3 regions of the Kitasatospora sp. NPDC001225 genome follow, and region 2 is predicted to be linked to each of the others. Evidence: riboswitches for the same ligand, from Rfam matches in the RefSeq annotation. Region 2 holds a riboswitch; each other region holds the start of a gene.
The links. A riboswitch is a leader RNA that binds a small molecule or an ion and turns the genes downstream of it on or off. The one in region 2 is predicted to bind cyclic di-AMP.

Region 1 (6,924 bases), on a different contig from region 2:
GTGCGGGCGCCGACCGGTGCGGGGCGGCTGGGAGTGGGAAGTCGGCCGGATCGACTTCCAGCGCTCCTCGTCCCCCGTGGCCGCTTGCGGCTCTGGCCCACCACACGGTGGACGACCGCGTGGGCGTGGCGTTCCCCCGTGCGGGCGCCGACCGGTGCGGGGCGGCTGGGAGTGGGAAGTCGGCCGGGTCGACTTCCTGTGCTTGTGCGGGCGTGGTGGGGGACGGCAGGGCTGGGGCGTCGGGTAGCGGCGGCTGAGGCTGGCTTTCCGCGCTGCCTGGGATGCCGTCTCCAGTAGCTGGTTGCGGCTCGGGCTCACCGGCCGCCGGACGACCGTGTGGGTGTGGTGTTTCCCTGGGCGGGCGCCTCCCGGCGCGGGGTGGGGGTGCGGGAGTAGGAAGTCGGCCGGGTCGACTTCCTGTGCTCGTGTGGGCGTGGTGGGAGGTGGCGGGGCTGGGGCGTGGGAAGTCAGTAGGGCGGCGGCTTCCCGCGCTGCCCTGGACGGCCCTGGACGGCGTCCGTCGTGGCTGGTTGCAGCTCGGGCTTACCGGCCGCCGGACGACCGTGTGGGTGTGGTGTTTCCCTGGGCGGAGCCTCCCGGCGCGGGGCGGGGGTGCGGGAGTGGGAAGTCGGCCGGGTCGACTTCCTGTGCTCATGTGGGCGGGGTGGGGGTCTCGGGTTGGCGGTCCAGCTGGGGCTGAGGAACCGGGGCCGGTGTGCGGGAGTGGGAAGTCGGCCGGGTCGACTTCCTGTGCTCGCGTGGGTGTGTGGGGGGCCTCGGGGATGGTGGTCTGGCCGGTTTGGGGAAGTGGGAAGTCGGCCGGGTCGACTTTCTGTGCTCGTGCGGGCGGGGTGGGGACAGCGGGGTGGTGGCTTCCCGGCCCGGCCCGGGGTGGGGGTGCGGGGGTAGGTTCGGGGGGTGACGACGAATGCTGTGCCGACGGAGACTCCGGGCGCGAAGTTGATCCTGCTGACCACCACCCACCGGGTGGCTCCCGGCCTGCTGGCGTGGCCGGCGTGGGAGGCGTTGCGGTCGGCGGGGCGGGTGCTGGTGGGGGACGAGGGGCATCCGCAGGTGGCGGCGGTGCGGCAGGCCGGGGTGGTCGTGGAGGCGGTGCCGGCCGGGTCGGCGCCCGCGTTGGCGCGGCTGCTGACGGGGCAGCCCGCGGGGGCCGGGCCGACGGTGTGGCTGGGCAGCCCGGACGGGGACCCGGGGCTGACCGACGCGCTGGCGCGGCTGGCGGTGGAGCACGCCGGCGAGGTGCCGGAGATCGAGGTGCTGCCCGGCTCGTACGACCTGCCGGGGTCGCGGCTGCTGGACCTGGTGACGGTGATGGACCGGCTGCGCTCCCCGGGCGGTTGCCCCTGGGACGCCGAGCAGACGCACGAGAGCCTGGTGAAGTACCTGGTCGAGGAGGCGTACGAGCTGGTCGAGGCGATCGAGGCGGGGGACCGGGAGACGCTGCGCGAGGAGCTGGGCGACGTCCTGTTCCAGGTGTTCTTCCACTCCCGGATCGCCGAGGACCACCCGACGGAGCCGTTCACCGTCGACGACGTGGCCGGGGACATCGTCGAGAAGCTGATGTACCGGCACCCGCACGTGTTCGGGAACGTCGAGGTCGAGGGCGCCACGGAGGCGGAGGCGAACTGGGAGCAGCTGAAGGCGGCCGAGAAGGCGGACCGCGAGTCGGTGCTGGACGGCGTGCCGGCCGGGCTGCCCTCGCTGGCGTACGCGGCGAAGCTGGTGTCGCGGGTGCGCCGGGCGGGTTTCACGGGGGTGCCGGACGAGGCGTACGGGCTGCCGGCCGAGCTGACGGCCGATTCGGCGGGCCGGCTGCTGCTCGCGGTGGTGCAGCGGGCGCACGACGCGGGGGTGGACGTGGACGCCGCGCTGCGGTCGGCCGCGCGCGGTTACCGGGACGCGGTGCGCGCGGCCGAGGGCCTCGGTCCGGTCGGGGAGTAGGCGCTCAGGCCGCCGTGGCGGTGCGCTCGGGGCGCCGCTGCGGCGGGACGAGTTCGCCGATGGCCTCGCCGACGAGGAGGACGAGTTCGGCGAGCCGCTCCAGGTCGAGGTGGTCGGGCAGGTCCGCCAGCGAGATGATCCGCTCGCCGTCGGGGCCGGCCACGGCGAACAGGTCGATCGGCCCGAGGTGCTTCTCGGCGGTGTCCACGAGGGCGGCGACGTCGCTGGGGCGGCGGATGTCGCCGCAGACGCCGACGACGGGGCAGCCCGGCCGGTCGAGTTCGGCGGCGAGGTCCTCGGCGATGCCGGCGTACTGGTCGGCGATGAGCATTCCGGCGGTGCCGGCGGCGGCGAACCGGCGGGCGAGGCCCGCGCCCGACCCGCCGTCGAGGACCGCGATGACGACGACTGACCCGCTGACCCGCATGGTCTGCTCCTCCCTGTGGGCGACACCGCACCGGCGCCCACGCGTACTGCGGAGGATCGTAGGCACGTCCTGACCCTCCGCAACAGGGATTACCCCTCAGGTGACCAGGCTCACGCCCGCCCCGCGGCCAAGAGTCGGCCAAGAGCTGTCCACGGACCGGCCACGGGACGTCAACGGAGTGTTGGCGCGCCCGACGCGTCCGGTTGCGGAAGCGCGGCGGAGGAGCGGCGGGGAAGCGGCGCCCCGCCGGAGGGAGGGCGCGCCCGTCGCACCGGATACGGTCGGTCCATGCCAGCTCAGCCCGTCCCCGCCCGGCCCGCCGCCCCGTCGTCCGACGCCCCCGCCCCGCAGCTGTTCACCTGGGAGTTCGCCGCCGACCCGTACCCCGCCTACGCCTGGTTGCGCGAGCACTCCCCGGTGCACCGCACCACCCTGCCGAGCGGGGTGGAGGCCTGGCTGGTGACCAGGTACGCGGACGCCCGGCAGGCGCTCGCGGACAGCCGGCTGTCGAAGAACCCGGCGCACCACAGCGGGCAGGCGCACCGCACCGGCCGGGTGGGCATCCCGGGGGAGCGGCAGGCGGACCTGATGACCCACCTGCTGAACATCGACCCGCCGGACCACACCCGGTTGCGCCGGCTGGTGTCGAAGGCGTTCACCCCGCGCCGGGTGGCCGAGTTCGAGCCGCGGGTGCAGCAGCTCACCGACCGGCTGATCGACGGCTTCGCGCAGCGCGGTTCGGCGGACCTGATCCACGAGTTCGCGTTCCCGCTCCCCATCTACGCGATCTGCGACATGCTCGGGGTGCCGGCCGAGGACCAGGACGACTTCCGCGACTGGGCCGGGATGATGATCCGCCACGGCGGGGGCCAACGCGGCGGCGTGGGGCGGGCGGTGAAGCGGATGCGGGCGTACCTGCTGGAGCTGATCCACCGCAAGCGGGCGGACCTCGGGGACGACCTGATCTCGGGCCTGATCCGGGCCGGCGACCACGGTGAGCACCTGACCGAGAACGAGGCCGCGGCGATGGCCTTCATCCTCCTGTTCGCGGGTTTCGAGACCACCGTGAACCTGATCGGCAACGGCACCTACGCGCTGCTGCGCAATCCGGAGCAGCGCCGGCTGCTGCAGGAGTCGGTGGTGCGCGGGGAGAGCGCGCTGCTGGAGACCGGGATCGAGGAACTCCTGCGCTACGACGGGCCGGTGGAGCTGGCGACCTGGCGGTTCGCGACCCGTCCGCTGACCATCGGCGGGGTGGACATCCCGGTCGGCGACCCGGTGCTGGTGGTGCTGGCCGCGGCGGACCGCGACCCGGCCCGGTTCGCGGCGGAGAACACCCTGGACCTGGCCCGGAAGGACAACCCCCACCTGGGCTTCGGGCACGGCATCCACTACTGCATCGGCGCTCCGCTGGCGCGGCTCGAAGGGCGTGCCGCGCTGGCCACGCTGCTTTCCCGGCTGCCCGATCTGCGGCTCGCGGAAAGCCCGGAGAATCTGCGCTGGCGGGGTGGTCTGATCATGCGTGGCCTGCGCGAACTCCCGGTGGAATTCAGCCCGGAGAGCCGTTCCCCGCACGCCCCTCCGCACCCCGTTCCGGATGCCTCTTCGACGCCTCCGACCTGCTGAGATCACGCTGACGGGACGTCGCCGATCGCCCGCCGACGGGGGTGTGAACACCCATCAATCCGGACATAACGCCGCTGTTGGTAGGCGATCGGACACGGGCCGTAATTGTTGTGTGATATCGGTGATATGAGCTTGTGATTGGTCTGATGATCTGTCTACTCTCCCTGGAGTTCGCAGCTGCGGACCTCGTACGCGGAACGCCGAATCCTGCCCGCCGCGTCACGGGAAACCGACCAGAACCCTGGGCAGGGGCGGGGGAACCAGGTTTGTTGCCGTCTCCCCACGGCTTGGGGTGAAGCCGCCCGAGCGGAAATCGTTTCCGCGTACGGCGGCCGGGCCACCTCCCGGTCCGAACCCGACAGCTCACCTCGCAGGCGTACGGAGAGGGACCTCTTCATGCTGTTCGTTGGAACTGGCCGTCACCGTCGTCGCACCCAGGCCGAGAAGGCCATCGCCGTCGCCGGTGTGGCCGGCGTCGGACTCGCGATGCCGCTCCTCACCGCCACCGGCGCCTCCGCCGCCCCGGCCTCCACCTGGGACTCCGTCGCCCAGTGCGAGAGCGGCGGCAACTGGAGCATCAACACCGGCAACGGCTTCTACGGCGGCCTCCAGTTCACGTCCAGCACCTGGAAGGCGTACGGCGGCACCGCCTACGCGGCGCAGGCCAACCAGGCCAGCAAGGCCCAGCAGATCTCGGTCGCCGAGAAGGTGCTGGCCTCGCAGGGTCCGGGCGCCTGGCCGGTCTGCTCCCAGAAGGCCGGTCTGACCAAGGGCGGTGCCCCGGCCTCGGTCGACACCTCCTCGGACGCCAAGCCGCAGTCCGCCCCCAAGCAGCAGGCCCCGAAGCCCGCCGCCAAGCCGGCCGAGAAGCCGGTCGCGCAGAAGCCCGCCGCCCAGAAGCCGGCCCAGAAGCCCGCCGCGCAGCCGGTCCAGCAGGTCGCCCCGCAGCAGCAGGCGCAGCCGCAGACCCCGGGCTTCTCCGGCAAGGCCGGCTGGGACGCCGACGCCAAGGTGTACTGGTACCAGAACAACGGCGGCTGGTACTGGACCAGCCACCAGAGCGTCTACCAGCAGTACGCCGGCCAGGCCGCCGCCCAGCCGCAGTACGCCCCGCGCGCCGCGCAGCAGGCCCCGCAGGCCGCCGGCCACGACTACACCGTCCGTGCCGGTGACACCCTGTCGACCATCGCCGCCGCCCAGGGCGTGTCCGGCGGCTGGAGCGCGCTGTACGAGCAGAACCACTCCACCGTCGGCGGCGACCCGAACCTGATCATGCCCGGCCAGGTGCTGCACCTCGGCTGAGCCGCCCCACCCGACGCCGGCAGCGCCCCGCGGCCGGTGGTGCCCCGAAGCGGGGAGCACCCGCCGCCGGGGGCGCCCGCCGCCGCGCCGGAGCGCTCGGCGCCGACGCCGCTCCACCCCGCCGTCCGAAGGGGGCCGGTCCTACCGGTCCCCTTCGTCCGCATTCGCCCGCTCCGGTGGGACAAGCTGGGACAAGCAGGTGAACTACCGGTGGGTAGCAGGGCCACACGGTGAGACGGGACCGAGGCCGACGCGGCCACGGCAGCCCGGGCGGTTAGGCTCTGGTCGTAACGACTCCGCAATCGTCCTGCTGGCAGCACCACCGTCAGACCGGACCCTGCTCTCGCAAGGAGATGCCTCGTGCCGTCCATCGATGTCGTCGTAGCCCGTGAGATCCTCGACTCCCGCGGCAACCCCACGGTCGAGGTCGAGGTCGGCCTCGACGACGGCAGCACGGGTCGTGCCGCTGTCCCGTCGGGTGCCTCCACCGGTGCCTTCGAGGCGCTGGAGCTGCGCGACGGCGACAAGAACCGCTACTTCGGCAAGGGCGTCGAGAAGGCCGTCCTGGCCGTCATCGAGCAGATCGGCCCGGAGCTGGTCGGCTACGACGCCACCGAGCAGCGCCTGATCGACCAGGCCATGCTGGACCTGGACGCCACCCCGGACAAGTCCTCGCTCGGCGCCAACGCCATCCTGGGCGTCTCGCTGGCCGTCGCGCACGCCGCCTCCGAGGCCAGCGACCTGCCGCTGTTCCGCTACCTGGGCGGCCCGAACGCGCACGTCCTGCCGGTCCCGATGATGAACATCCTCAATGGTGGGTCGCACGCGGACTCCAACGTCGACATCCAGGAGTTCATGATCGCCCCGATCGGTGCGGAGTCCTTCTCCGAGGCCGTCCGCTGGGGCGTCGAGGTCTACCACACGCTCAAGGGCGTGCTGAAGGAGCGCGGCCTGTCCACCGGTCTGGGCGACGAGGGCGGCTTCGCCCCGAACCTGGACTCCAACCGCGAGGCCCTGGACCTCATCGTCGAGGCCATCGAGAAGGCCGGCTACGTGCCCGGCCGTGACGTCGCGCTGGCCCTGGACGTCGCCTCCTCCGAGTTCTACGAGGACGGCGCCTACCGGTTCGAGGGCAAGGACCTCACCGCCGCCGAGCTCATCGAGTACTACGCCGAGCTGGTCGCCGCCTACCCGCTGGTCTCCATCGAGGACCCGCTGGACGAGTCGGACTGGGCCGGCTGGAAGGCCATGACCGACAAGCTGGGCGACAAGGTCCAGCTGGTCGGCGACGACCTGTTCGTCACCAACCCGGCCCGTCTGGCCCGCGGCATCGAGACCGGCACCGCCAACGCGCTGCTGGTGAAGGTGAACCAGATCGGTTCGCTGACCGAGACCCTGGACGCCGTCGAGCTGGCCCAGCGCAACGGCTACCGCTGCATGATGTCGCACCGCTCCGGCGAGACCGAGGACGTCACCATCGCCGACCTGGCCGTCGCCACCAACTGCGGCCAGATCAAGACCGGTGCCCCGGCCCGCTCCGAGCGCGTCGCCAAGTACAACCAGCTGCTGCGCATCGAGGAGATCCTCGACGACGCCGCCGAGTACGC
Region 2 (6,924 bases):
CATGTTCCAGCCGGAGCTGGTGATGCGCGGGTCCACCGGGGCCTGCGCGCGCTGAACCCCGGCCGCCACGGCCGTCGGACGGGCCCCGGAGGGCGATCGCTCTCCGGGGCCCGTCGGCGTGCGCGCGGTCGGCCGTCGCGGGCCGTGCCGGACCGTGGCGGGCCGTGGGGTGGGTCAGCCCTCCTGGGCGGTCGGGCGGTCGGCGGTCAGGCGGTGCCCGTCGGCGGCCTCGCCGGTACGGGTCTCGGTGCGGCGGCCGCGGGCCAGGTAGTCGCGCAGGACCAGTTCGACGGCGTCCTGGGGGCTCTTGGTGCCGGAAAGCATCATCGCGTCGATCGCGAGGTTCGCGTCGAGGGTGACGGTGACCTGGGCCATGTGACTCCTCCTCGGGTGCAGAGCAGCAGCATGCCCGCTGGGGCGGCGATCCACCACGGAACGGGGCGGAACCGCGGTCGGGAACGGTCGGGCACGCCGTGGCCCCGGGAACGCCGGAACCCCCGGGGAGGAGCGACCAGACTCTCCCCGGGGGTGGTGGGCGGTCAGCGTTCGGACGACGGCCGACAGCTGACGGATAACAGCTGACAGATGTTGAAATCTGTCAGCTGTTATCTGGTACCCGTCAGCTGTTACCGGCCGTCCGTCGGCCGTGCGCCGTGGACCGCGCGCCGTCCTCAGACCCGGCCGGCGAAGTCCGGGGCCCAGTTGGCGATGCTCTGCTCGCGGACGCCCGAGCTCGGGTTGGCGGCCTCGACGTACTTGCCGTTGCCGACGTAGATCGCGACGTGGTAGACGCCGGAGTCCTTGCCGTTGTTGGACCAGAACAGCAGGTCGCCCGCCTGGAGGCTGTCCAGCGAGACGTGGGTGCTGGCGGCGGCCTGGTCGGCGGCGACGCGCGGGACGGAGACGCCCGCGGCGCGCAGCGCGGCCTGGGTCAGGCCGGAGCAGTCCCAGCCGCCGTTGCCGGTGCCGCCGTAGACGTACGCCTGACCGACCTTCGACTCGGCGAAGGAGACCGCGGCGGCCATGCTGCCGGTCGCGGCCGGCGCCTGGGTCTGGGTCTGCGTCTGGGCCTGGGGCTGCGGAGCGGGCTTGGTGGCGGGCTTCGCGGCCGGCTTGGTGGACGGCTTGGCGGCCGGGGCCTCGGGCTGCGCGGTCGGCTGGGCGTTCACGGCACCGCCGTTCGCGGACTGGCCGGACTTCTGCGAGCGGTCGAACCAGGTGAAGTCCGAGCCGGACGTGCCGGCGGAGGGCTGGCCCGCCCGGGCCTGGCCGTTGCCGCCGAAGGACAGCTGCTGGCCCGGGTAGATGGTGTCCGGACCCTCGGTCAGGGTGCCGCGGTTGAGGTCGTACAGCCGCTGCCAGCCGCCCTGCACCTTGTGCTGGTCGGCGATCGCGGACAGCCAGTCGCCCTCGACGACGGTGTAGTCGCCGCCCTGGGCCTGCTGCTGGCGCTTCTGCACCCAGTCGCTCCGGTTGCCGGAGGCGGCGGAGTCCGTGGAGGCCTGCGCGTCGCCCTGGGCGGGCGCGGCGGGCTTCGCGGCGGGGGTCTGGGGCTGCGCGGGCTTGGCGCTGGGCTTCGCGGCCGGAGCGGCCGGCTTGGCGCTCTGGGCGGGCGCGGCGGGCTTGGCGGCGGTCGAACCCGCCGAGGTGTCAACGGCGGCCGCGGCGCCGCCCTTGGTGAGCCCGGCCTGGACGGAGCAGACCGGCCAGGCGCCGGGGCCCTGGGAGGCGAGGACCTTCTCGGCGACGGCGATCTGCTGGTCCTTGGTGGCCAGGTCGGCGCGGGCCGCGTAGGCCGTGCCGCCGAAGGCGGACCAGGTGCTGGAGGTGAACTGGAGGCCGCCGTAGAAGCCGTTGCCGGTGTTGATGCTCCAGTTGCCGCCGCTCTCGCACTGGGCGACCTTGTCCCAGGTGGCGACGGAGGCGGCCGAGGCGGTGCCGGTGGTGAGGCAGGGGACGGTGAGGCCGACGCCCGCGACGCCGAGGGCGGCGATCACGCGACGGGTACGGCCGGACAGACGGGTGCCGTTGGTGGGCAGCATGAAGACGTGGTCCTCTCCCACGCCTGCGAGGTGAGCTGTCGGATTCGGGCTGGAGTTGCCCGGCCGTGCGGTGAGCACGGCTTCACCCCTAGCCCTGGACCGTTCCGGAGAGCGGTCCGGGGCGACTTACCTGTGGGTCCCCCGCTCCTGCCGTGGTGCGTTTTCGCGCTTCCAGGACATCCGACGGCAGGACTCGGCGTTGCGGATGACCGGGTTCGTGTGGTCACGAACGGGGAGCACGTTAATCAGACTTAAGTTCAAACTGCAAACCACTGTGATGTGCATCACGGTTTAGTGGAAACTGCCAAAATTGCCACTCACCATGATCGTAAATGATCGTTTTCAGGCAATGCTGTTGCGGAAGCCGACAACTGGCTCCGCCTCAGGAGCGGCGTGACGGTGCGTCGAATCGCGGAGTGGCGCACTCCGGCGGGTGGGGGAGCGGTCGCGATCGGAGCATGTGAATCCACGCTCCCTATTTCCTTTCAAATAGCGCCAGAACGGACATTCCCCTTCATTGCCGGGTGACTCCCGTACGGGACGGACGGGGTGGGGGGAAGTACGCGGAAGGGCCCGGAACGCGATCCGTTCCGGGCCCTTCGGTGCGCGCGAACCCGCGCGCGGTGTCCTTATCGTCCGCCAGGCCCCTCGGCGGCCGCGTGGGCGCCACGGGAGCCCTCCGCGACCCCCTCGGCCTCGGCGGCGGCCGCCGCCTCCGCCTCGGCCCGTGCCAGGTCCTCCGGGGACGGCGTGGGCAGCGCGGCCAGGTAGGTGGAGGCGATCAGCTGGCCGACCGACGGGTAGGCGCCCAGCGGCGCGGCCGACGGGCAGCCGGTCTCCTCGGCGGCGGTGGCGAGCAGCTCGGAGTCCGCCTCCGGACCGATCACCAGCGGGGCCAGCGCCGGGCGCTGCGAGCCGGTGTCCTTGAGGTGGTTGACGGCCGCGGCCACCGAGCCGGGCACGTCGAGCGCGGCGGCGACGACCGGCACGGCCAGCCGGGCGGCCAGCAGCACGCCGGTGATGCCGGCTGCGGCGGCCGCGTCCTCGCCGCCGACGGTGGTCAGCACCACGCCGTCCGCGGCGGTCGCGATGGCGAACAGTCGGGCGCGGTCGGCCCGGGCCAGCCCGGCCTCGGAGAGCCGGACGTGCACGGCCTCGGCCAGCAGCGGGTGCGGGCCCAGCGGGTCGGTGACGGGCGCGCCGTACTCGGCGGCGAGCGCGTGAAGCCCGGTCAGGAAGGTGTGCGGGCCGGGCACCAGCGGCACCAGGACGGGCATCGGCCGCCCGGCCTCGGCGGCCAGGGCCAGCAGCTCGGCCACGGTGCGGTCCTCGCCGCTCGCGCCCGCCGCACCGTCACCGGGGAGGTAGCCGACGGCGGTCTGGACGCCGTTCTGCTCGGTGCGGACGATCGAGAGCAGCTCCTCGACGACCGAGCGGGACTCGGGCCCGGCGGTCGCGGGCACGGCGAGCACCAGGGCCGGGGCGCCGGCCGGGATCTCGGGGCGCTCGGGACGACGGTGGCGCCCCCGCGCACGGGAGCCTGGAGTACGGACGGGCAGTGGCGCGCCCGGAATGGCTGCGGTGCTCATGCCGGAGATCGTAGGACATCGGCCCGTCCGGCTTGCAGTCGGCTGCCGTACGGGTTTCGCGTGCTCGCGGTACGGACCCGGTGCGTCTCCGGCGCCGGTCCGGGCGCTTTGCCTACAATCCGGACATTCTTCGCCCAACCCCCGCATGGTGGCCGGTGCTTGTCCCGACGCGATCCGAGGGGGCGGGCGTTGCACCCGGGGCGCGTGAGATGTCTCACAGCATGAGCCCGGCTTGACGGAGGGTCACGGGCGGGCGACTCCCGGCATTCGAAGATCAACATTCAGCGGGGAGGTGCTCACGGCCGGTTATCGCGGGCTCGACGATTCATCGGCTATGTCCGTTTACGTACCGTCAGAGGAAGGGCCCGTGAAGAGTTCGCGGCTGCGGGTAAAAGGCCTCGTGCACCTGCAATGTCCCGTGCTGATGCACGTGCACTGCGGCTATCATCACGTCAAGTGAGGCGTTGTGCCGGACCGGTACGGGGCCGGTCCGTTCGTTTCGGCGGTGCCGGGGGCGCCGCGCTGGACGACAACTCCGGAGCTCTTCGGGAGATTTCTATGCACGACTCGCAGGACACGCACGGCTCGTACGACACCTACAACGGGATGGCCGCCGCCGATCTCCAGGGGGTGGTCTGGCAGAAGAGCCGGCACAGCAACTCCCAGGGCAACTGCGTCGAGTTCGCGGCCCTGCCGGGCGGCGATGTGGCGATGCGCAACTCGCGGTTCCCGGACGGCCCCGCCCTCATCTACACCCGGGCCGAGATCTCCGCCCTGCTGCTGGGGGCGAAGGACGGGGAGTTCGACCACCTGGCGGTCTGACCGGCCGCCGTGCTCCATCATCGGGGGGCCGTCGTGGGTGCCGACACCACGACGGCCTTTGTCTTTGTCTCCTCCGGATGTCTTCGCTCCGGAGGCCTCTCCCGGATCCGTCCGGCCGCCCGGCCCGCCCGGCCGTGCTGAGCCGCTCGCGGTTCCGTGGTGCCGGAGGCTCTCGACGGGGCCTGCTGGAAGGGCCCGGGGTGCGGTCCTCCCGGGGTGTCCGTCGACCGGCCGCGCGCCGTCCGGCGCGGGGCCCGTCCCGAAGGCAGGGCTCCTCCGGAGTGCAGGGCCTGTCCCGGGGTCAGGGCTCGTCCGGAACGCCGGGCCCGCTCGGAGCACGGGGCCCGCTGGGAGCACAGGACCCGCTCGGAGCGCGGGGCCCGTCCTAGGCCGAGCGCCGATGCCGTCCGCCGACGTCGACGGGACCGTCGAGCGGTGAGCGGCCGCCGAGCCCGGGGTGTCCGTCCAGCGGGGAACCGCCGACCGACTCGGCCTCGAACATCGCCCAGACCACCTTGCCGCTGCCCAGCGGGTGCCAGCCCCAGGAGCGGCTGAACGACTCCACCAGGTGCAGCCCGCGGCCCGATTCGGCGACGAAGTCGGCCTCCCGGGCGACCGGGCCGGTGCTGCTCGGATCGCTCACCGCGCAGACCACCTGGGGTGCGCGGTGCACCAGGCTTATTCGGATCGGCAGCCGGCCGTCCGCGGTCGGCTTCATGGGAAAGTCGTACTCGCCCAGGGCGCCGCCCGACGGGTCGGGCCGTGCGCCGATCGCATGCCGGAGCGCGTTGGTCACGAGTTCCGAGGCCACCAGCGCGACGTCGTCGAACAGTTCCGTCAGGCCCCAGAGCTGGAGCGTGCTCCGAGCGAAGTCCCGCGCGGTTCTGACGGCTTCGAAGCGAGGAGCGAGCGTACAGGTGACCACATGGGGGTCAACCGCCAAAGCCGTACCGGTGCTCATGAAGAGCTCCTCCCATAAGGGGGCGGACACGGCTGGACCCGCCGGGGTCATGCCGGTCACCTCCGACTCGCTCGGCCGCTCGGCCGCCCCCTCGACCAGGCGCGCGCGCACTCGAACGCCCGATGACGCGGGGGACGCCGTCGGGTCGGTGCACGGAGTCGCGCGTGGGGTCGACGCGGAGCCCGCGGGATTGCCAGGGATGTGCAGGTGCACGTGCACCATGGTGGTGTGCGCTCACTGCAGATGCAAGAGTCGATTCACGTGCAGTCGCACTATTGGCATATGCAAGCGCCGAATGCACGTGCATCCTGGTGCGTGGAGTGCAGAACTGATAGGAACATCCGTCAGTATCGGCACCGTGAGCGCTCAACTGATGGCAGACTGTGCGCTGTTTGCCCTAGGTGGAGGTTTCGACCGCATGACCACAGTTCAGCCGGGCGGCGGCTCGATGGTCCGCCGGATCCTCCTCGGCTCGCAGCTGCGCCGCCTGCGTGAGGCGCGCGGCATCACCCGCGAGGACGCGGGCTACGCGATCCGGGCCTCCGAGTCCAAGATCAGCCGCATGGAACTCGGCCGCGTCAGCTTCAAGGAGCGCGACGTCGCCGACCTGCTCAGCCTGTACGGCGTGGACGACGGCATCGAGCGGGAAGCCCTGCTCGGCCTCGTCCGCGAGGCCAACAAGTCCGGCTGGTGGCACAGCTTCAACGACGTGCTGCCGGGCTGGTTCCAGACCTACGTCGGCCTGGAGGAGGCCGCCCAGCTCATCCGCACCTACGAGGTGCAGTTCATCCCCGGACTGCTGCAGTCCGAGGAGTACGCACGGGCGGTTTTCGGCCAGAGTCGGCCGGTCATCAGCGAGGAGGAGGTCGAACGGCGGGTCAGCCTCCGGCTGCGTCGTCAGAAGTTGCTGACCGAGGGGGCCAGCCCGCGCCTGTGGGCGGTCATCGACGAGGCCGCGCTGCGCCGGCCGGTCGGCGGGCCCCAGGTGATGCGCGGTCAGGTGCAGTACCTGATCGACGTCGCCGAGCAGGCCAACGTGGTGATCCAGGTCATGCCGTTCCGGTTCGGCGCGCACGCGGGCGAGTCCGGGGCGTTCACGATCCTGCGCTTCCCGGAGCAGGACCTCGCGGACGTGGTCTACCTGGAGCAGCTCACCAGCGCGCTCTACCTGGACAAGCGCGACGACGTCGACGCCTACATCCAGGTCATGGAGCGGCTCTGCGTGGACAGTCTCACGCCGGAGCGCACGATAGACCTGCTCGCCTCGATCCTGAAGGAACGCTGAGCCGCTGCCGTCCGGGGCCTGTGAGATCCCTCCCTCGCGAGGCCCCCGGCAGTCGGTCCGCCAGGCCGCCCACCCGCCGTCAGTCGCGGGCCGGCGGCCTCTCGCGTTCCGGCGGGGACGGCTGCGGCGGGCGGCCCAGCTCCCAGGCCAGGTCGTAGCGGCGGAAGAGGTCGGCCCGGATCGGCGCCAGCGGGATCTCGGCGCCCGGCAGCAGCACCCCGATGC
Region 3 (6,924 bases), on a different contig from region 2:
TGAACGCGATCCGGGTGAGCTTCGGCGCCGGGACGCCGGACGAGCACGTCGACCGCTTCCTGACCGCCGTCCGGGAGCTGGTCACGGAGGGCGCGGCGTGGAACTACCGCAACGAGGGCGGGCGCTGCGTCGCCACCGTGCAGGTCGAGCGGGGCCGGCGCGCCGAGGGCTGACCGCTACTCGTCCAGGCCGAGGGCGAAGGCGGCCTCCAGGTCGTGCTGGGAGTAGGTGCGGAAGGCGATCTGGGTCTCGGTGTGGGCCACGCCCGGGACCTTGTTGAGCCGGCCCGGGATGACCTCGGCCAGGTCGTCGTGCCGGCGCACCCGCACCATCGCCACCAGGTTGTAGCCCCCCGTCACCGAGTAGACCTCGCTCACGCCGTCGATGGCGGCGATGGATTCGGCGATCTCCGGGATGCGGTCGACACTGGTCTTGATCAGGACGATGGCGGTGATCACAGTTCGGGCTCCTTTGTGGGGTGCCGCCAGCGTATCGGGCGTCAGCCCGGTCGTCGCGGGGGGTGGCGGACCACGGTGCAGGCGTAGAGGAACCCGGCCGAGAAGCCGATCACGTGGACCAGGTACGCCACCCCGGGGCCGGCCGCGTGCACCGACCACCACTGCAGGACGAACCAGAGGCCGAGCACCAGCCAGGCCGGGAAGCGCAGCGGCAGGAAGAACAGCAGCGGGACGAGGGTGGTCACCCGGGCCCGGGGGTGGAGGCGCAGGTAGGCGCCGAGGGCGGCGGCGATCGCCCCGGAGGCCCCGATGAGCACCCGGGTGGAGTTCGGCGAGTGCGCCTCGGCGAGCGCGAAGCCGTACGTGGTCAGGCTGCCGGCGGCCAGGTAGAAGACGGCGTACCGGGCCCGGCCCAGCCGGCGTTCGACGGTGGGGCCGAAGACCTGGAGGAAGAGCAGGTTCCCGAGCAGGTGCAGCCAGCCGGCGTGCAGGAAGAGCCCGGTGAGGACGGACAGCGCCGGGCGCTTGCCCGGGGTCGGGGCGGCCGGGCAGCCGGGGACCGGGTCGGGGGCCTCGGCGAGCTGTTCGGCGGTCAGCGGCCGTCCGGCCAGCACCTCGGCCGGGACGGCGCCCCAGCGCTGCTCGTACCGCTGCTCCGCGCAGACCCGGGCCTGGCCGGTGCCGTACAGCGGGTTGAGCCCCGCGGCCGGGCCGAGCAGGAAGACCAGGGTGTTGAGGGCGATCAGGGCGTAGCTGACCACGGGGGCGGTCGCCGCCGGGCGGCCGCCCCGGGCGGCGGTGTGGTCGGGGACCGCGAGCGCCATGCGGCCAAGCATCCCTCCGGGCGCCGCAGGTGACACGGCGGTTTACGGCAGGTGGACTAGCCCGGGTGTTCAGGCAACCGGTGGTCGCGACGGTTGCCCCAGGCAATAGGCTTGGGGCGGGCATTCCCGCCTCCCGCCGCCGACGCCGGGGCTCCGGGGGGAGCGCCTGCCCCACCCAGGGACCACCCGAGAGGACCCCCGATGACCGTCCCCGCTCTGACCGCCGAGACGCGCTGGCGCTGCACCCTGTGCGGCAACCTCACCCGCTTCGACGTGACCCGCACCGCGCGGGTGACCGAGTTCCTGCACTTCGACCTGGCCGGCGAGTCCAAGGTCGAGGAGACCGAGGTGCTGAGCGAGACCGTCGAGTCGGTGCGCTGCCGCTGGTGCAACGCGGTGGACCAGGTCGAGCTGGTGGCCCGTCCGGGCGCCGAGGAGACGCAGGCCCCCGCCGACCAGGGCTGATCCCCGCCGCGGCGGCGGGGTGGGTGCGCGGCGCACCCGCCCGCGCCGCACGGGACAATACAGAACAGGACGCACGGAGCGTGCCGACGGGGGGCGGCCGCGGCCGTGCCCCGCTGGACCAGGATCGGAGCCGAGGACGTGGTGGACGCAGCGAAGGAGCCCGGCGCAGCCCAGGGGCTTCAGCCCGCTGCGGCCGAGGCCCCGGCCGAGGCTGCCGGGACGGCGGACGGCGCCTCCGGGTCCGCGGCGGAGCGCGCCGTCGAGAAGCTCGACCGGCCGCTGCCCGAGGGCGTGCGCCGTCGGGTGGTCGGCCTGGCCTCGGACGCGCTCGGCGGGGTGCCGCCGGCCGAGCTCCCGCAGAGCCTGCGTCAGTACGTCAAGTTCACCCCGGCGCGGCGGGCCAAGTACGCGGCCACCGCGCTGGCGGCGGCGCTGGAGGCGGAGCCGGCCTTCCGGGTGCGGATAGCGGAGCGGCTGCGTCTCGGGCAGCCGGACCTGGTGAAGGCGCTGGAGTCGGGCACCGTCCCGAGCGCGGCCGATCCGATGGACGTCGCGGCCGCCGCCTACCTGGTGCGTTCGACGGGCTGGAGCCGGCTGGTGGCCGAGGCCGGCGAGGAGGCCGAGCGGGCCGGCGCCGAGGACGCGGCCGCGGAGGCGGTCCGGCTGGTGGAGAAGCTGCAGGCCGAGCTGGCCGAGGTGCGGGCCTCCGCGCGGGCGGACGCGGACCGGCAGCGGGCCGAGTCCGACGGCGTCCGCAGAGAGGCCGAGTCGCTGCGCAAGAGGGTGCGGACGCTGGAGAGCGACACCCGCCGGGCGCAGGCCGAGACCCGCCGGGTGGCCGGCGAGCTGGACGCGCTGAAGGCGCAGGCCGCGGCCGAGCGCGGCGCGGCCGAGAGCGAGGCGCGCCGGCTCCGGCACCGGGTCCTGGAGCTGGAGAACGCGGCCGAGCAGGGCCGCCGTTCGGCCCGTGAGGGGCGCAGCGTCGAGGACATGCGGCTGCGGCTGCTGCTGGACACCGTGCTGCAGTCGGCCCAGGGGCTCCAGCGGGAGCTGGCGCTGCCGGTCGCCCAGATCCGCCCGGCGGACCTGGTGGAGGCGGTGGTGCCGGGGGCGGCCTCGCCGCACGACGTGGCCCGGCGCGGGCTGGCCGAGGACGATCCGGCGCTGCTGGACCAGCTGCTGGCGATCCCCCAGGTGCACCTGGTGGTGGACGGCTACAACGTGACCAAGACCGGCTATCCGACGCTGCCGCTGGAGCAGCAGCGGATCCGGCTGCTGGGCGGGCTGGCGATGCTGGCCCAGCGGACCCAGGCGGAGGTCACCTGCGTGTTCGACGGGCAGGACCTGGACGTCCCGGTGATCATGGCGCCACCGCGCGGGGTCCGGGTGCGGTTCAGCCGGACCGGGGAGACGGCCGACGAGCTGATCCGCCGTCTGGTGCGGGCCGAGCCGCAGGGCCGTCCGGTGGTGGTGGTGTCCACCGACCGGGAGGTCGCGGAGGGCGTGCGGAAGGCGGGCGCGCGCCCCGTGGCGTCGGTGCTGCTGCTGAACCGGCTGGCCCGGCCCTGAACCCGGGGAGGTTCGCATGATGCCTGGTCAGGGCCTGTTTCGGAGCATTGTGCGAGTCCGGTGAAGTCAGTGTGGGGACCGGAGTTCACGCCTTCGGGGGAGTGGCAAAACGGATAGATCTTCACTAGGGTCTGGCGTCAAACCTATTTTCCGGAATCTCATCCCATCAGGTGAGCCCGTTGGAAGAAGGAGCCGGTCCCTTGGCCTCCCACCGCCGTCCCAAGCAGCCGAGCCGCGCACGGATCTCCGTGCTCACCGCGGCCGCTGCGACCGCGGTCGCCCTCTCCGCCCAGGTGGCCGCGCACGCCGCGCCGCAGCCGAACAAGACGGACGTCAAGGCGCAGATCGACCAGCTCCAGGAGGAGCAGGAGCAGGCGGCCGAGAAGTACAACGGCGCCAAGGAGCGGGCCGACCAGCTGCGCAAGCAGGCCGACCAGCTGCAGGACCAGGTGGCCCGCGGCCAGGAGCAGATGACCCAGCTCCAGGGCGGCCTCGCCGAGGTGGCGGGCGAGCAGTACCGCAGCGGCGGCATCGACCCGTCCGTCCAGCTGATGCTCTCCTCGGACCCGTCCGGCTACCTGGACAAGGCCTCCACCGTCCAGCAGGCCAGCACCAGTCAGGCCGAGGCGCTCAAGGGGCTGCTGGACCAGCAGCGCCGGCTGGACCAGGAGAAGACCGAGGCGGCCGCCGTCCTCGCCTCGCTGGACACCACCACCAAGGACCTGAACCAGGCCAAGTCGGACGTCAACACCAAGCTGAAGGCCGCCCAGGACCTGCTGAACTCGCTGAGCTCCGCCGACCGCGCCGCGCTGCGGGCCCAGCAGGCGCAGGACGACCGCGCCTCGCGCGGCAGCGACCGGGTCGACCTCGGCAGCCTGCCGCCGGCCAGCGGCTACGCGGCCACGGCGCTGGCCAAGGCGATGAGCAAGCAGGGCTCGCCGTACGTGTGGGGCGCCACCGGGTCGACCACCTTCGACTGCTCGGGCCTGATGGTCTGGGCGTACGGGCAGGCGGGCGTCTCGCTGCCGCGCACCTCGCAGGAGCAGGGCCACTACGGCACCCGGATCCCCTCGCTGGACCAGGCCCAGCCGGGCGACCTGGTGATCTACGGCCCCGACATGCACCACGTCGGGATGTACATCGGCAACGGCATGGTGGTCCACGCGCCGCACACCGGTGACGTGGTGAAGGTGATGAAGGCCGACGCGATGTCGATCAACACCATCCGCCGGGTCTGACGGACCGACACGCCCGGGGGGCTCCCGCGGGGGCCTGTGAAAAGCGCCACCCCCGTTCGGGGTGGCGTTTCGGGTTTCCGGCCCTTCGACGACCACATGGTGAGAACCGATCAGCCTTGTGTGCGTCAATGGTCACCATCGGTCATTTTCACAAAGGAACTTGGGTAATCTTCTGTCTTTTTTCTGACAAGGATTTGAACCGATCACGGTTCAGTTACTAGGGTCATGCTCCGAACCACCGCACTGTCGATCGCCCAGCCAGGGTGGCGGCGGTGGTTACCGTCGAGTTCGCAAGGCAGCGGGACAGGTCGAAGCGACTGTCCGACAGGGGAGCCCAGTGGTAGGGGGCGCTGCGGAGCGGAGCCGGGGAACCACGTTCCTCCGGGGTGAATCGGCGCCAGGTCGGCCGGTGGAACGGCCGTGAGGCGTCGTAGGGCATGCTTCCGGCCCGAACCCGTCAGCTCACCCGGTAGGCGGCCGTAGGAAGAAGGAGTCCGCCTTCGTGGCGTCCCATCGTCGTCCCAAGCCCGCCGGCCGCGCCCGGGTCTCGATCCTGACCGGCGTCGCCGCCGCAGCCGTCGTCCTCTCCGCGCAGGGTGCCCACGCGGACCCGCAGCCGACCAAGGAACAGGTCAAGGGGCAGGTCGACCAGCTCAACGAGCAGGCCGAGGTCGCGACCGAGAACTACAACGCCGCCCAGGCCAAGCAGCAGGACCTGGAGAAGCAGGTCTCCGGCCTGCAGGACCAGGTGGCCCGTCAGCAGGCCCAGGTCACCGAGCTCCAGGGCGGCCTCGCCGAGATCGCCGGCGAGCAGTACCGCAACGGGGGGATATCCCCCACCGTCCAGCTGATGTTCTCCTCCAGCCCGGACAGCTTCCTCAGCCAGGCCGACGCGCTGAACCAGGCCGGCAGCACCCAGAAGGGTCAGCTGAAGGAGCTCCAGGAGCAGCAGCGCAAGCTCGACCAGGACCGCAACGAGGCCCAGGGCAAGCTCGCCGAGCTGGAGTCGACCACCCAGCAGCTGAAGGCCTCCAAGGACGAGGTCCAGGGCAAGCTGAAGGCGGCCCAGGACCTGCTCAACACGCTGACCGAGCAGGACCGCCAGGCGCTGCGCCAGGCCGAGGAGAAGGCCGCCGCCGAGGCCAAGGCCAAGGCCGACGCCGCCCAGGCCCAGCAGCAGCAGGCCGACCGCGCCTCCCGCGACAACAGCCGCGGCAGCCTCTCGGCCCCCACGACCACCGCTCCGGTGAACGTGGCCCCCGGCAGCTCGCGCGGTGCCGCCGCGCTGTCCGCCGCCGCCTCCAAGATCGGCAGCCCGTACGTCTGGGGCGCCACCGGCCCGGGCTCCTTCGACTGCTCCGGTCTGATGGTCTGGGCGTACAACCAGGCCGGCGTGTCGCTGCCGCGCACCTCGCAGGCGCAGGCCTCGGCCGGCACCCGGCTCGGGACGGACCTCTCCAAGGCCCAGCCCGGCGACCTGCTGATCTTCTACACCGACGCCCACCACGTCGGCATCTACGCCGGCAACGGCCAGGTGCTGCACGCCCCCAAGCCGGGCGCGTCGGTGCGCTACGAGGCGGTCACCAACATGCCGCTGACCGGCATCGTGCGGGTCTGATCCCCGCTCGGACGTCTCCAGGCCCGGTCTCCCCCAGGGGAGGCCGGGCCTGCGGCTTTTCCGGCGGCTCGATCTGATGTCCGATTAGGGAGTGAATATTCGGGTTGGGAGGGGTTTGGACTCGCTTGCCCGGACTCGCTAACGTCTGCCACCGGACTCCCGCTCGACGGCCGCCCGTCCCGGTGCGGCGGCGGGGGCCGCGCCGCAGGATTGGAGCCGCTGCCGCCATGCCCGTGCACCGCCGTTCCCAACTGCTCACCCGGGCGCTGGTGCTGACCGCGGCCGCCGCCACCGCGTTGGGCGCGGCCACCGGAGGCAGCGCCCAGGCGGCCCCCGCCAGCCCCGACCCGGGCGACCGTCAGGACGTCAAGACGCAGGTCGAGCAGCTGTACGACGAGGCCGAGCAGGCGTCCGAGAGGTTCAACGCCGCGCAGGAGGCCCAGCGGCGGCTCCAGGGCGAGACCACGATCCTCCAGGGCGAGATCGCCCTCGCCCAGGACCAGCTCAACGGGCTGCGCGGCGACCTGGCGATGGTGGCCGGGGCCGAGTACCGCGGCGGCGGGATGACCCAGACCGCCCAGCTCATCCTCTCGCCCGACCCGGAGGGCTACCTGGCCCGCGCCCGCACCCAGGGCCAGGCCGCCGTGCGCCAGCAGGAGACCCTGCACGAGCTGATCACCCGCCAGCGCCGGCTCGACCAGCGCCGCACCGAGGCGGCCGACAAGCTCGCCGAGCTGGACCGGACCCGGCGT

Region 1: it holds a riboswitch for cyclic di-AMP, as region 2 does, so the genes downstream of both, ACWDCZ_RS30405 (LysM peptidoglycan-binding domain-containing protein) here and ACWDCZ_RS08980 (transglycosylase family protein) in region 2, are expected to answer to the same signal.
Region 3: it holds a riboswitch for cyclic di-AMP, as region 2 does, so the genes downstream of both, ACWDCZ_RS35040 (C40 family peptidase) here and ACWDCZ_RS08980 (transglycosylase family protein) in region 2, are expected to answer to the same signal.

The regions. Positions count from the first base shown of each region.
Region 1 covers NZ_JBSFJC010000116.1:6,912-13,835, reverse strand. The annotation lists gene ACWDCZ_RS30420 (MazG family protein) at 919-1,962, shown strand; gene ACWDCZ_RS30415 (SDR family NAD(P)-dependent oxidoreductase) at 1,967-2,389, opposite strand; gene ACWDCZ_RS30410 (cytochrome P450 family protein) at 2,678-4,015, shown strand; cyclic di-AMP (ydaO/yuaA leader) riboswitch at 4,237-4,406, shown strand; gene ACWDCZ_RS30405 (LysM peptidoglycan-binding domain-containing protein) at 4,412-5,317, shown strand; gene eno (phosphopyruvate hydratase) at 5,678-6,924, shown strand, end outside.
Region 2 covers NZ_JBSFJC010000018.1:71,034-77,957, forward strand. The annotation lists gene ACWDCZ_RS08970 (LacI family DNA-binding transcriptional regulator) at 1-55, shown strand, start outside; gene ACWDCZ_RS08975 (hypothetical protein) at 175-375, opposite strand; gene ACWDCZ_RS08980 (transglycosylase family protein) at 672-2,063, opposite strand; cyclic di-AMP (ydaO/yuaA leader) riboswitch at 2,050-2,220, opposite strand; gene ACWDCZ_RS08985 (hypothetical protein) at 2,672-3,631, opposite strand; gene ACWDCZ_RS08990 (DUF397 domain-containing protein) at 4,190-4,453, shown strand; gene ACWDCZ_RS08995 (ATP-binding protein) at 4,839-5,414, opposite strand; gene ACWDCZ_RS09000 (helix-turn-helix domain-containing protein) at 5,833-6,699, shown strand; gene ACWDCZ_RS09005 (TetR/AcrR family transcriptional regulator) at 6,779-6,924, opposite strand, start outside.
Region 3 covers NZ_JBSFJC010000171.1:6,871-13,794, forward strand. The annotation lists gene ACWDCZ_RS35010 (aminotransferase class V-fold PLP-dependent enzyme) at 1-173, shown strand, start outside; gene ACWDCZ_RS35015 (Lrp/AsnC family transcriptional regulator) at 177-458, opposite strand; gene ACWDCZ_RS35020 (rhomboid family intramembrane serine protease) at 500-1,282, opposite strand; gene ACWDCZ_RS35025 (hypothetical protein) at 1,484-1,747, shown strand; gene ACWDCZ_RS35030 (NYN domain-containing protein) at 1,886-3,316, shown strand; gene ACWDCZ_RS35035 (C40 family peptidase) at 3,517-4,554, shown strand; cyclic di-AMP (ydaO/yuaA leader) riboswitch at 4,893-5,046, shown strand; gene ACWDCZ_RS35040 (C40 family peptidase) at 5,057-6,172, shown strand; gene ACWDCZ_RS35045 (C40 family peptidase) at 6,400-6,924, shown strand, end outside.